Accumulibacter sp.: one gene and its partner. The protein of the gene in region 2 interacts with the protein of the main gene of each other region in a pairwise test. Links are inferred from orthologs where the notes say so. Each region holds a gene or a part of one and is shown on either strand. Other genes may lie near its edges.

The links. Proteins that work in one complex are often made in the same cells at the same time.
Region 1: the proteins of cysE (region 2) and cysK interact in binary tests that used the Escherichia coli proteins (3 or more experiments, as listed by UniProt). The link is inferred for Accumulibacter sp. from one-to-one orthologs.

The regions. Positions count from the first base shown.
Region 1 is NZ_JAZKUG010000001.1:3,200,291-3,205,612, forward strand. Bases 1,618-4,570 are described here. They hold cysK (cysteine synthase A), read right to left. Parts: upstream 3,611-4,570; coding sequence 2,624-3,610; downstream 1,618-2,623. Other genes in these bases: V5B60_RS14235 (RtcB family protein), read right to left, coding at 1,618-1,863; yiaA (inner membrane protein YiaA), read right to left, coding at 4,235-4,570. Also shown: V5B60_RS14230 (sulfite exporter TauE/SafE family protein), read left to right, coding at 1-519; more of V5B60_RS14235, read right to left, coding at 691-1,617; more of yiaA, read right to left, coding at 4,571-4,675; V5B60_RS14250 (phospholipase D-like domain-containing protein), read right to left, coding at 5,184-5,322.
Region 2 is NZ_JAZKUG010000001.1:3,343,444-3,348,299, forward strand. What follows is about bases 370-3,333. They hold cysE (serine O-acetyltransferase), read right to left. Parts: upstream 2,246-3,333; coding sequence 1,493-2,245; downstream 370-1,492. Other genes in these bases: V5B60_RS14720 (cysteine desulfurase family protein), read right to left, coding at 370-887; iscR (Fe-S cluster assembly transcriptional regulator IscR), read right to left, coding at 944-1,435; V5B60_RS14735 (RNA methyltransferase), read right to left, coding at 2,310-3,113; V5B60_RS14740 (inositol monophosphatase family protein), read left to right, coding at 3,180-3,333. Also shown: more of V5B60_RS14720, read right to left, coding at 1-369; more of V5B60_RS14740, read left to right, coding at 3,334-3,989; V5B60_RS14745 (hypothetical protein), read right to left, coding at 4,026-4,490; V5B60_RS14750 (hypothetical protein), read right to left, coding at 4,689-4,856.

The sequences.
Region 1 (5,322 bases), 140 kb from region 2 along the record:
CCGCTGACGCTGGCCTTCGCTCTGCTGCTCGCGTGGACGGGCGGGCGCAGGTTGTGGCGCAGGCGGTCGTTGCCGCGTGACGCAGCGGCGGTGGTTGACAGACCGTGTCGGCTGAACCCGGCGGTCGGACGCTTCGACTGGAATCTCCGCTGCGCGCGCGTACTCGGCGCCACCGGCGTGCTGAGCGGTCTGCTCAGCGGCCTGCTCGGTGTCGGTGGCGGTTTCGTCATCATTCCGGCGCTCGGCCGATACTCGGATCTGCCACCGGCGAGCGTCATCGCCACCTCGCTCGGCGTCATGACGCTGGTAGCGCTCGGCGGCGTCGGGGCGGCAGCGCTGGCTGGCGGTATCGTCTGGCAGCTTGCCCTGCCTTTCGCCGCCGGCGCGATGGCCGGTCTGCTTCTCGGCCGCCTGCTCGCGGCGCGCCTCGCCGGCGAGCGCCTGCAGCAGGGCTTTGCCGTTCTCTGTCTGGTCGTCGCCGGGCTGCTGCTCGGACGCGTCGTCGCCGCCGTCATCTGATCACCCTGCCGGAAGCTCGGGAAGCCCAGCGTGACGCCGGCGCGCGGTTCTGGCATCTGCCCCCCTCCGCACGCGGGAGAAGGCTCGGGGATGAGGGGAACGGTCATGACTTGCATCATCACCGGTGTCTCGACAGTCATGGCCGTTGGCTGCCGTCAAGGATGAGTGCCTTCATCCCTTGACGCAGACGACCTGCCGCAACGTGTGGATGATCTCGACCAGCGAGCGCTGCGCCTGCATGACGGCGTCGATATCCTTGTACGCCATCGGGATTTCGTCGATCACCGCCTGGTCCTTGCGGCACTCGACGTGTGCGGTCGCACGTACCTGGTCGGCGATGGTGAACCGTCGCTTGGCCTCGCTGCGGCTCATCCTGCGTCCGGCGCCGTGGCTGCACGAGCAGAACGATTCCTCGTTGCCGAGACCGCGCACGATGTAACTGCGTGCGCCCATCGAGCCGGGGATGATGCCCAGTTCACCGCGGCGGGCGGAAACCGCCCCCTTGCGCGTGACATAGACTTCGCTACCGAAGTGCGTTTCCTTCTGCACATAGTTGTGATGGCAGTTGACGGCTTCCAGATCGATGCCGAAGGGCTGGGTGATGAGCTTGCGCACTGCCGCGATCAGGTTGGACATCATCGCCTGCCGGTTACGGCGCGCGTAGTCCTGCGCCCAGCCGACCGCTTCGAGGTAGTCGTCGAAATGCGCACTGCCTTCCTCGAGATATGCCAGATCGCGATCGGGGAGATTGGCCAGGTGCTGCCGCATGTCCGCTTGCGCGAGCTCGATGAAGGTGTTGCCGATCGCGTTGCCGACGCCGCGCGAGCCGGAATGGAGCATGAACCAGACGCGATCGGCCTCGTCCAGGCAGACTTCGATGAAGTGGTTGCCGGTTCCGAGCGTGCCCAGATGCTTGTGGTTGTTGGTCGACTGGAGACGCGGGTACTTGGCGACGATGCGCTGAAACCCGGGCAGCAGCTCGCGCCAGAGCGCGTTGACCAGGTCCGGAGGGTTCTCCCAGCTCCCGTCGTCGCGCTTGCCGCGGCCGACCGTGCGCCCGTGCGGTACCGCCTGCTCGATCGCCGTCCGCAGCGCATGCAGGTTGTCGGGCAGGTCGGCGGCGTTCAGCGTCGTACGCGTCGCGATCATGCCGCAACCGATGTCGACGCCGACGGCCGCGGGAATGATCGCACCGCGTGTCGGGATGACGCTGCCGATTGTCGACCCCTTGCCGAGATGGACGTCGGGCATCACCGCGAGGTGGTGAAAGATGAACGGCAGGCGCGCCGTGTTGATCAGTTGCCGACGTGCCTCATCCTCGACCGGAACGCCTTCGGTCCACATGCGGATCGGCTGGGCGCCGGGAAGTGCGATCACTTCGCTCGCAGACTGTCGCCTGGCTGCCTCTTGCATGACTCGTTTCCTTTCTTCATTCCGCTGCGGCACGGGTGGTCGCAGCTTCGCCACCAGACCGTTCCTTGCTCCGTTGCTGCTCGCGGGGCGAATGCGTGCCGACCGCCGCGCGCAGCGCTTTCGACGCGAATGCGAAGCTGCGGTCAGCATCCTGAGTCCGGCATCGCGGCCCGCAACGCCGCTTGCAACGCCCTGATCGAGTTCGGTCGCGGCTCCGACAGTCTGTTCGCCGCCCGTTTGCCGTTTCAGGGCTGTGGCAGGGCCAGGTCAACGATGCCGATCGTCTGCGCAAGTACCCGGCGGGTGTTGGCTTCGAATGGCGGCGGATTTCTCGGCAGGGGAGGGCAGACTGATGCGGGCCGGGCAACGATCGCCCGGCAGTGACACGGGACGGCCTTGCCGTCTGGCAAAGGCTGCAGCCCGCTTCGCACAGGCGAGTCGCCGATCGGATGAAAACCCGGTGGCGGCTGCGCCAGCGGATCGGCGTCGCGCGCCGGGGCCGCCTTCTGGCAGCGACGGACGGCGAGCCGGGGCAGGTGGTGGCGCGGCTGGCTCGCCCGCCCGCGGTGTGGCGAGGCGCTCCACCAGCCCGCCGCGGCGCGCCGGCATCCGGCCGACGTGGCCGCCACGGCCCCGGGTGTCGACCCGTTCGCCTGGCGGTGGCGCAGCATGGTGGCCGCAGGGTCGCCTTCTAACCGCCTGGCAGCGCCTGGCCGGTGGCGTCGAACATGCCATCGAACAGCACCGAACTCAGGTAGCGCTCGCCCGAGTCGGGCAGCACGACGACAATGGTCTTGCCGGCGTTCTCGGCTTTCCTGGCGTGGCGAAGCGCCGCGGCGACCGCTGCACCACACGAAATCCCGGCGAGGATGCCCTCCTCGCGGGCGAGGCGGCGCGCGTAGTCGACTGCCTCCTCGTTCGAGACCTGCTCGACGACGTCGACCAGCGAGAGGTCCAGCACCTGCGGCACGAAGCCGGCGCCGATCCCCTGGATCTTGTGCGGCCCCGGCTTCGGCGTTTCGCCCGCGAGCGTCTGCGTGAGCACCGGGCTGGCGGAGGGTTCGACTGCCACCGACAGGATGGGCTTGCGACGGATGTTCTTGATGTATCGCGAGACGCCCGTGATGGTACCGCCGGTCCCGACCCCGGAGACGAAGATATCGATATCGCCGTCGGTGTCGTCCCAGATCTCCGGGCCGGTGGTCTTCTCGTGAATCGCCGGGTTGGCGGGGTTCTTGAACTGCTGCAGCAGCACATGGCGGTCCGGGTCGGCAGCGACGAGCTCCTCCGCCTTGGCAATGGCGCCACTCATGCCCTTGGCGCCTTCGGTCAGTATCAGCCTGGCGCCATAGGCCACCAGCAACTTGCGCCGCTCGATGCTCATCGTTTCCGGCATGGTCAGGGTCAGCGGAATGCCGCGTGCCGCCGCGACGAAGGCGAGGGCGATGCCGGTATTGCCGCTGGTCGGCTCGACCAGTTCCTTGCCCGGGCCCAGCAGACCGCGCTGCTCGGCATCCCAGATCATCGCCGCACCAATCCGGCACTTGACCGAATAGGCGGGGTTGCGGCCCTCGATCTTGGCGAAGACGCTCGCCGGTGCGCCGTCGGCGATTCGATTGAGCTTGACCAGCGGTGTACGGCCGATGGACAGGGAATTGTCTGCATACCATTTGGACATGCGGATCTCCTGGGGCGAAAAAGGTTGTGGGGATGGCAGGTTGCCACGATCGGCTGCCCTGCCACGACTCCTTAAGCACGCGACTACCAAGCTTAGCCGCTGCAGTATGCCACGCAAAGACGAAGTTCTTCTATGTTCATGCCCGCCTGATGGATTCGCCCGGGCGCGGACGAAGACCAGCCACCTGCTGGCTCTGGGCGTCCGCCTGAAGACGGCGATCCACCTCGGCGACACGCTGGAACTCTCTGATGAAGAGGTTCGCGATCTTCGCGCCGGCCTCGCGCCGATAGAACCGAGCTGCTTCGAGCAGGTCTTGCTCAGCGCCTTGACGGAGCGCCCATTGTGTGCACCTGCTGTGGGGCGTCCACGGCGATCGTCAGAGCGCGCCTTCCGTCGTCCTTCCCAAGGTCACTGCCCGCTCCCCCTCTGTGTCAGATTAGTTGTCGCCTCGATAGGATCCGAAACAGAGGGCGATAAGGAGTAGACAGAGATGGCGAGATACGGGCACGACTCGCGGGCGCTGCGCGAGGCAACGATGGGCCTCAGCCCAGGGCTGGCGTTCTCACGACAAGGCTGCCTGTGAAATCCGCCGGACCCGGACCAGTGGCCTCGTACGGCGCGACCTCAATCGTCCGGCAGCGTCGCCGCGCTCTGCAGGGGCGGCTCGTCCTTGAAGTGCGCGAGGTCGCGGATGTTCTTCTGCACGGCGACGGCGCCAAACAGACTGAGGAGAAAGGACATCGCGTAGAAGCCCTTCTCGGAGGCCACCAGCGTGGCGTTCCACAGCCCGACGGTGAGCAGAAGCACCGCCAGGAGCAGCGAAACCCAGCACAGGCCGTAGTAGATCGCGGTCACGGGGATGCTTTCGATCCGGTCGCGCACCGACTTCTGCAGCGAGACGGCCGAGAACAGGCCGTACATGAGGACCGTGAAATAGTAGCCCTTCTCGTTGAGCGCCATGTCGGCGTTCCAGAGGCCCGTCAGGTAGGCGATGGCACCCACCAGGAGGGCTGCCCACGATGCGCCGATGAAGGCTCCGGTCGGGCGTTGCGGTTGCGCTTGCATGTACGGCTCCTTTGCTTGGCGTTCATTCCCGTCACGATGTGCTGAGGAGTCAAAAGGGCACGGCCCGCGTCTTCCCCCCTGCGACGCGGAAAAATGAGCAAGTCATCGCCTGTCAGCTCAAGCAGCCACACCTCGGCTACGCCCGGTGCCCTAAGCCACCGGCGTCGGCCACGCTGTGACCGTCGCCGACGTCGATGCGGCGCCGCGCCCAGTCCATCCGCTCGCTCATGCAAGCCATGTAGGCCTCCCCTGCGCAGCAGTTTGCGCTCGGCTCGCGCCGACGGATGATCAATCCCAGCGCAGCGGGCCGAGTGTAGGGATCGCGCAAAAAGGTGTCAATCCGCCAGTCGTCTCACGGCGCCCCGGCAAACTCCTCCCGCTCGCCAGCACCGCGGCGTAAGCGCATGGAGAACGATACGCGCTGCGGACGCGTTCAGCGCTGGCGGCGATCGCCACCGGCACCGCTCGATCGTCATCGTCGGCGGGCGAGGTCGGTCGTGGAAGAAGCCTAGAGTTCTAGAAAGCGGAACTCGTCGCTGTCGGCGATGCGCACGACATCGCCGGCGTACAGTGCGCTGCTGCCGTCGACCCGCTCGCCGTTGCGGAAGGTGCCGTTGCCGCTGGCGAGGTCGCTGAGCGTGCAGATG
Region 2 (4,856 bases):
ACCGTGTTCGGCAAACGTTCCGCGCTCTGCCCGAAGAGCCTGCCGCCCAGCGCGACCAGTCCTTCCTCGAGCTGCGTCCGCAGCCGGTCCAGCTGGCTGGCAAGCGCGGCCCGGCGCGCGACCGCGAGCTGGCAGGCGACGCCGAAACCGACGATCGCGGCAACGTTCTCGGTCCCCGAACGCAGGCCACGCTCATGGCCACCACCGGCAATCAGCGGTTCGAGCTCGAGGCGCTTGTCGAGGATCAGGGCCGCTGCGCCCTTCGGTCCGCCCATCTTGTGCGCCGACAGCGTCAGCGCGTGCACGCCGCAACCGTTGAGGCGGCGGAAATCGACCGGCACCTTGCCGAAGGCCTGTACCGCGTCGCTGTGGAACCAGGCACCGGCGGCCCGGGCGCTCACGGCCAGCGGCTCGATGTCCTCGATGACGCCGGTTTCGTTGTTGGCGAGCAGGAGCGAGACGATCCTCGGCTTGCGCGCCATCACCGCTGCGTACCGCTCGCGATCGATCCGACCGGCAGGGTCTGTCGGCAGCTTCTCCAGGTTCCAGCCGCGCCGTGCGAGTTGCTCGGCCGGTCTGAGAACGCACGGGTGATCGGCGGCACCGACCGCCAGCAGGCCCGGCCTGAGGCAGGCGGCGGCGCCCTTGAGCAGCAGGTTGTTGGCTTCGGAGCCGCCGCTGGTGAAGACGACTTCGCTGGCGTGGGCGCCGACCGCGGCCGCCACCTGTGCCCGCGCCTCATCGATCGCCCGTCGCGCCGCCCGGCCATACTCATGCCGGCTGGAGGCATTGCCGAACTGCTGCGAGAAGTAGGGCAACATCGCCTCGACCACCTCCGGGTCGACCGGGGTCGTGGCGTTGTGGTCGAAATAGACGGGCGCGAACATGGGGTTGCGAACGCTCAGCGGTCGTGGATCAACCGACGCGACTCCTTCACGGCCTCTCAGCCGCTGACCGCCAGGGTCTTGGCGTTGCGCGGCTTTTGCCGGCTGCGCCGCGCATCCTGCAGGATCGCGACGTGGCCGCTCTTGCGGATCTGCTGCTCGACGAGTTCGGACAGGCTGACCGAACTGAGATACTCGTACATCTTGTCGTTCAGCGTCGCCCACAGTTCGTGCGTCATGCAGCGCTCGTCGTCGTGACAGTTCTCGCGGCCACCACACTGCGTCGCATCGAGCGGTTCATCGACGGCGCGAATGATGTCGGTGACCGTCATCTGGCTGGTCGGGCGAGCCAGACAGTAACCACCGCCGGGGCCGCGCACACTCTCGACCAGGCCGTAGCGGCGCAGTTTGCCGAACAGTTGCTCAAGATAGGAAAGGGAGATCTTCTGGCGGTCGCTGATGCCGGCCAGAGAAACGGGGCCGTCGCTGCAGCGCAGCGCCAAGTCGATCATTGCAGTGACGGCGAAGCGTCCTTTTGTTGTCAGTCGCATGGCTCCTCCTTGTAGAGCGGTTGTTCGGACAATCCAAGTCTAGTGGACCGGTGGTGATTAGTCAACTATTTTACTCAGGTATTGGGGGTCGAACGGGTCACTGCGCAGCAGTTCGCCGTCAACCTCGACTCCGGCTGCCTCGACCCGCGTCAGCAACAGGGCAAAACGGCGGTCCACCTCGACGGCATGGTCGAGCAGGCCGTGAATCGCCCTCGCCAGCGGATCGTCCTGATCCGCCGCCAGCGCATAGGCGGAAAAGCCGAGCTTCCCAGCCATCTGCTCGCGCTTCTGCGCCTGCGCCGGGTCGATGATGCGGGCAGGGTTGCCGACGGCGGTGGCGCCCGCTGGAACGTTCTTGACGACGACCGCATTCGAACCCACCTTGGCTGATGCGCCGACCGTGATCGGTCCGAGCACCTTGGCGCCGGCGCCAATGACGACGCCGCTTTCGAGAGTCGGATGTCGTCTGCCCTTGTTCCAGGAGGTGCCGCCGAGGGTCACTCCGTGGTAGAGGGTGACGTCGTCGCCGATCACCGCCGTCTCGCCGATGACGACACCCATGCCGTGATCGATGAACAGGCGGCGGCCGATCTCTGCCCCCGGGTGAATCTCGATGCCGGTGAGAAAGCGCCCGAAATGCGAGACCAGGCGGCCGAACCAGCGCAGGTGGTGCGTCCACAGCCAGTGCGCGAGGCGATGCGAGGCCATGGCATGGACGCCCGGGTAACAGGTCAGCACCTCCCAGAAGGTCCGGGCAGCGGGATCGCGGTCGAATACCGACTGGATGTCTTCGCGCAGGTGGCTGAACATGGGGTGGAAGTCCTTGAGCGGGGCAACGGGAAAGCCTGGCGGCATTCTACAATAGCCGACCAATTCAGTCATCTATGCCTTCGGGGTGGCGATCGACGTACCGGGTGGTGCTCTGCCGTTCGACCGCATCGAGCAGGCCGCGCAGGATGTTGATCTCGTCCCGTTCGAGTGCGGCGCGCCCGAACAGGCGCCGCAGCTTGGGCAGCAGCCGGCGTGGACGTTGCGGGTCGAGGAATCCGCTGCGCACCATCACCCGTTCGAGATGTTGATAGAAGCGCTCGATGTCCTGGTGGCTCGCCGGTGGCGAGGCGAAGGCGACGGTTCTGCTGCACGCCGGTGGGTCGTTGGCGAAGGCCGCGAGGCGCAGCTCATAGGCGAGGACCTGCACCGCTGCCGCGAGGTTGAGCGAGCCATAGTCCGGGTTTGCCGGGATGAACACCGTGCGCTGGCAGCGTTGCACCTCGACATTCGACAGGCCGGCAGTCTCGTTGCCAAAAAGCAGCGCCACCTCGCCATCGCCGGTCCTCGCCAGGATCTCTGCCGCGGCGGCGCGAGCCGCCAGCGGCGGCGGCCCGAGATTTCGCTGGCGCGCCGTCACGGCGCAGGCGAAGCGGGTGTCCGCCAGGGCCTCGTCGACGCTGCTGCACACCCGTGCGGTCGCGAGCAGATCGTCGGCGCCCGCCGCGCGGACGAATGCTTCCTCGTCCGGGAAGCGCTTCGGGTTGACCAGCAGCAGGCGCGTCAGTCCCATCGTCTTCATGGCGCGGGCGGCGGCGCCGATGTTGCCGGGATGGCTGGTGTGCGAGAGGACGATGCGGACACGTTCGAGCGGCAGGTGCGAAGGATCGGCCCCGGCGGCGCGGTTCATATTAGAATCGGGGCTCCTCCACACCAACCGGGCGACAGCAGCCGCCCGTCAGGTTCGTCAGCAGACATGCATCCAGCTCTGAACATCATCATCAAGGCGGCGCGCCGCGCCAGCCAGATCATCAATCGTGCCGCGCTGGACATCGAGCACCTGCAGGTCACCAGCAAGCGCCAGAACGACTTCGTCACCGAGGTGGACAAGGCGGCCGAGGCGGCGATCATCGACATCCTGCGCGAGGCCTATCCGGAGTACGGGATTCTAGCAGAAGAGTCCGGCCAGGTCGCCGGCAGGGCTGCGGGCAGCGAGTACCAGTGGATCATCGATCCGCTCGATGGCACGACCAACTTCATCCACGGCTTCCCGCAGTATGCCATCTCGATCGCCCTGGCGCATCGCGGACAGGTGACCCAGGCGGTGGTCTACGACACGGTGCGCAACGAGATGTTCACCGCCAGCAAGGGGGGTGGTGCCTTCCTCAACGATCGCCGCATCCGGGTGAGCAAGTGTCTTCGCCTCGAGGAGGCGCTGATCGGTACGGGTTTTCCCTATCGCGCCCATGAGCACATCGACACCTACCTCGCCATCTTCAAGGATCTGACGCGCCGGTCGGCGGGAATCCGGCGACCGGGTGCCGCATCGCTCGATCTTGCCTACGTCGCCTGCGGTCGTTTCGATGGTTTCTGGGAGTTCGGCCTGTCGCCGTGGGACATCGCCGGCGGGGCGCTGTTGATCAGCGAAGCCGGCGGCCTGATCGGCGATCTGGCGGGTAACGAAAGCTACCTGCAGACGGGCAACGTCGTCGCCGGCACGCCGAAGGTCTTCGCCCAGTTGCTGCAGCTGATCGACGTCCACCGCACGCCACTGCTGCCGGCCTGAACATCGCGTAACGACGATCGCTGCGGGACGCGTCCCTCAGCCATCGTTGATACCCCAGGTTCCCGGGGCCGGCGGCGGTGATCCCGGCTGCTGCGGAGGGGTCATCGGCGGGCGCACATCGGCGGGACGACGGTAATCGTGACTGCCGCGCTGTTCCTCGCGCCGGCGCCACTCCTCCCGCGCCTCGCGCTCGCGGCGCTCTTCCTTGGCGGCACGCTTGTTTTCGCGCTCCGCCTCCTGTCGTCCGCGCTCATAGCCGCGCTCGTAGTCCTGGCCGCCGTAGCGGTTGTAGCCCTGCTGCCGCTGCGCGTCGCGGTAACCCCGGTCGTAGGCGTCACGCTGGTCGTACGCCGGCTGCCCGTAGCCCGGCTGGCGACCATAGGAGTAGCCGTCGTAAGGGCGATCGTATTGATCGTATTGGGGAGTGGAGTCGCAGGCGGTGACGGCGAAGAGGCTGCCGATCACGGCGGCCAGGGACAGGCGTCTGAGGTCAGGGTACATGCTGGAATTCCTCCGGGGTCGTTGCTGCGAATTGGGCATGTGGCAGGCGGGAAGGTTCGCAATCACCGACTTCCGCCCGCCCGGCAAGTCGAGCGAAGAACGCGCCCGTCGGCAGGACAGCTCGTCGCATGCCGGCAAGGATAAACCATCCTCGGCGCTTGGTGGGCGTGGCGGGCCAGTCACGGTCGCCCACCGCGCTCAGGCGCTGCGCAGCCGGCACAGGCGAGTCAGCCAGATGGCTGCGAAGGGCAGCAGCAGCCCGAGGGTGATGGCAGTCAGGAAAAGGCTGCCGAGTTCGCTGTAGTCGGCTGCCACCTTGATGGCCTGGCTGGCCGGGTCGCGTACCTCGCGGCTGACCGGGTAGAG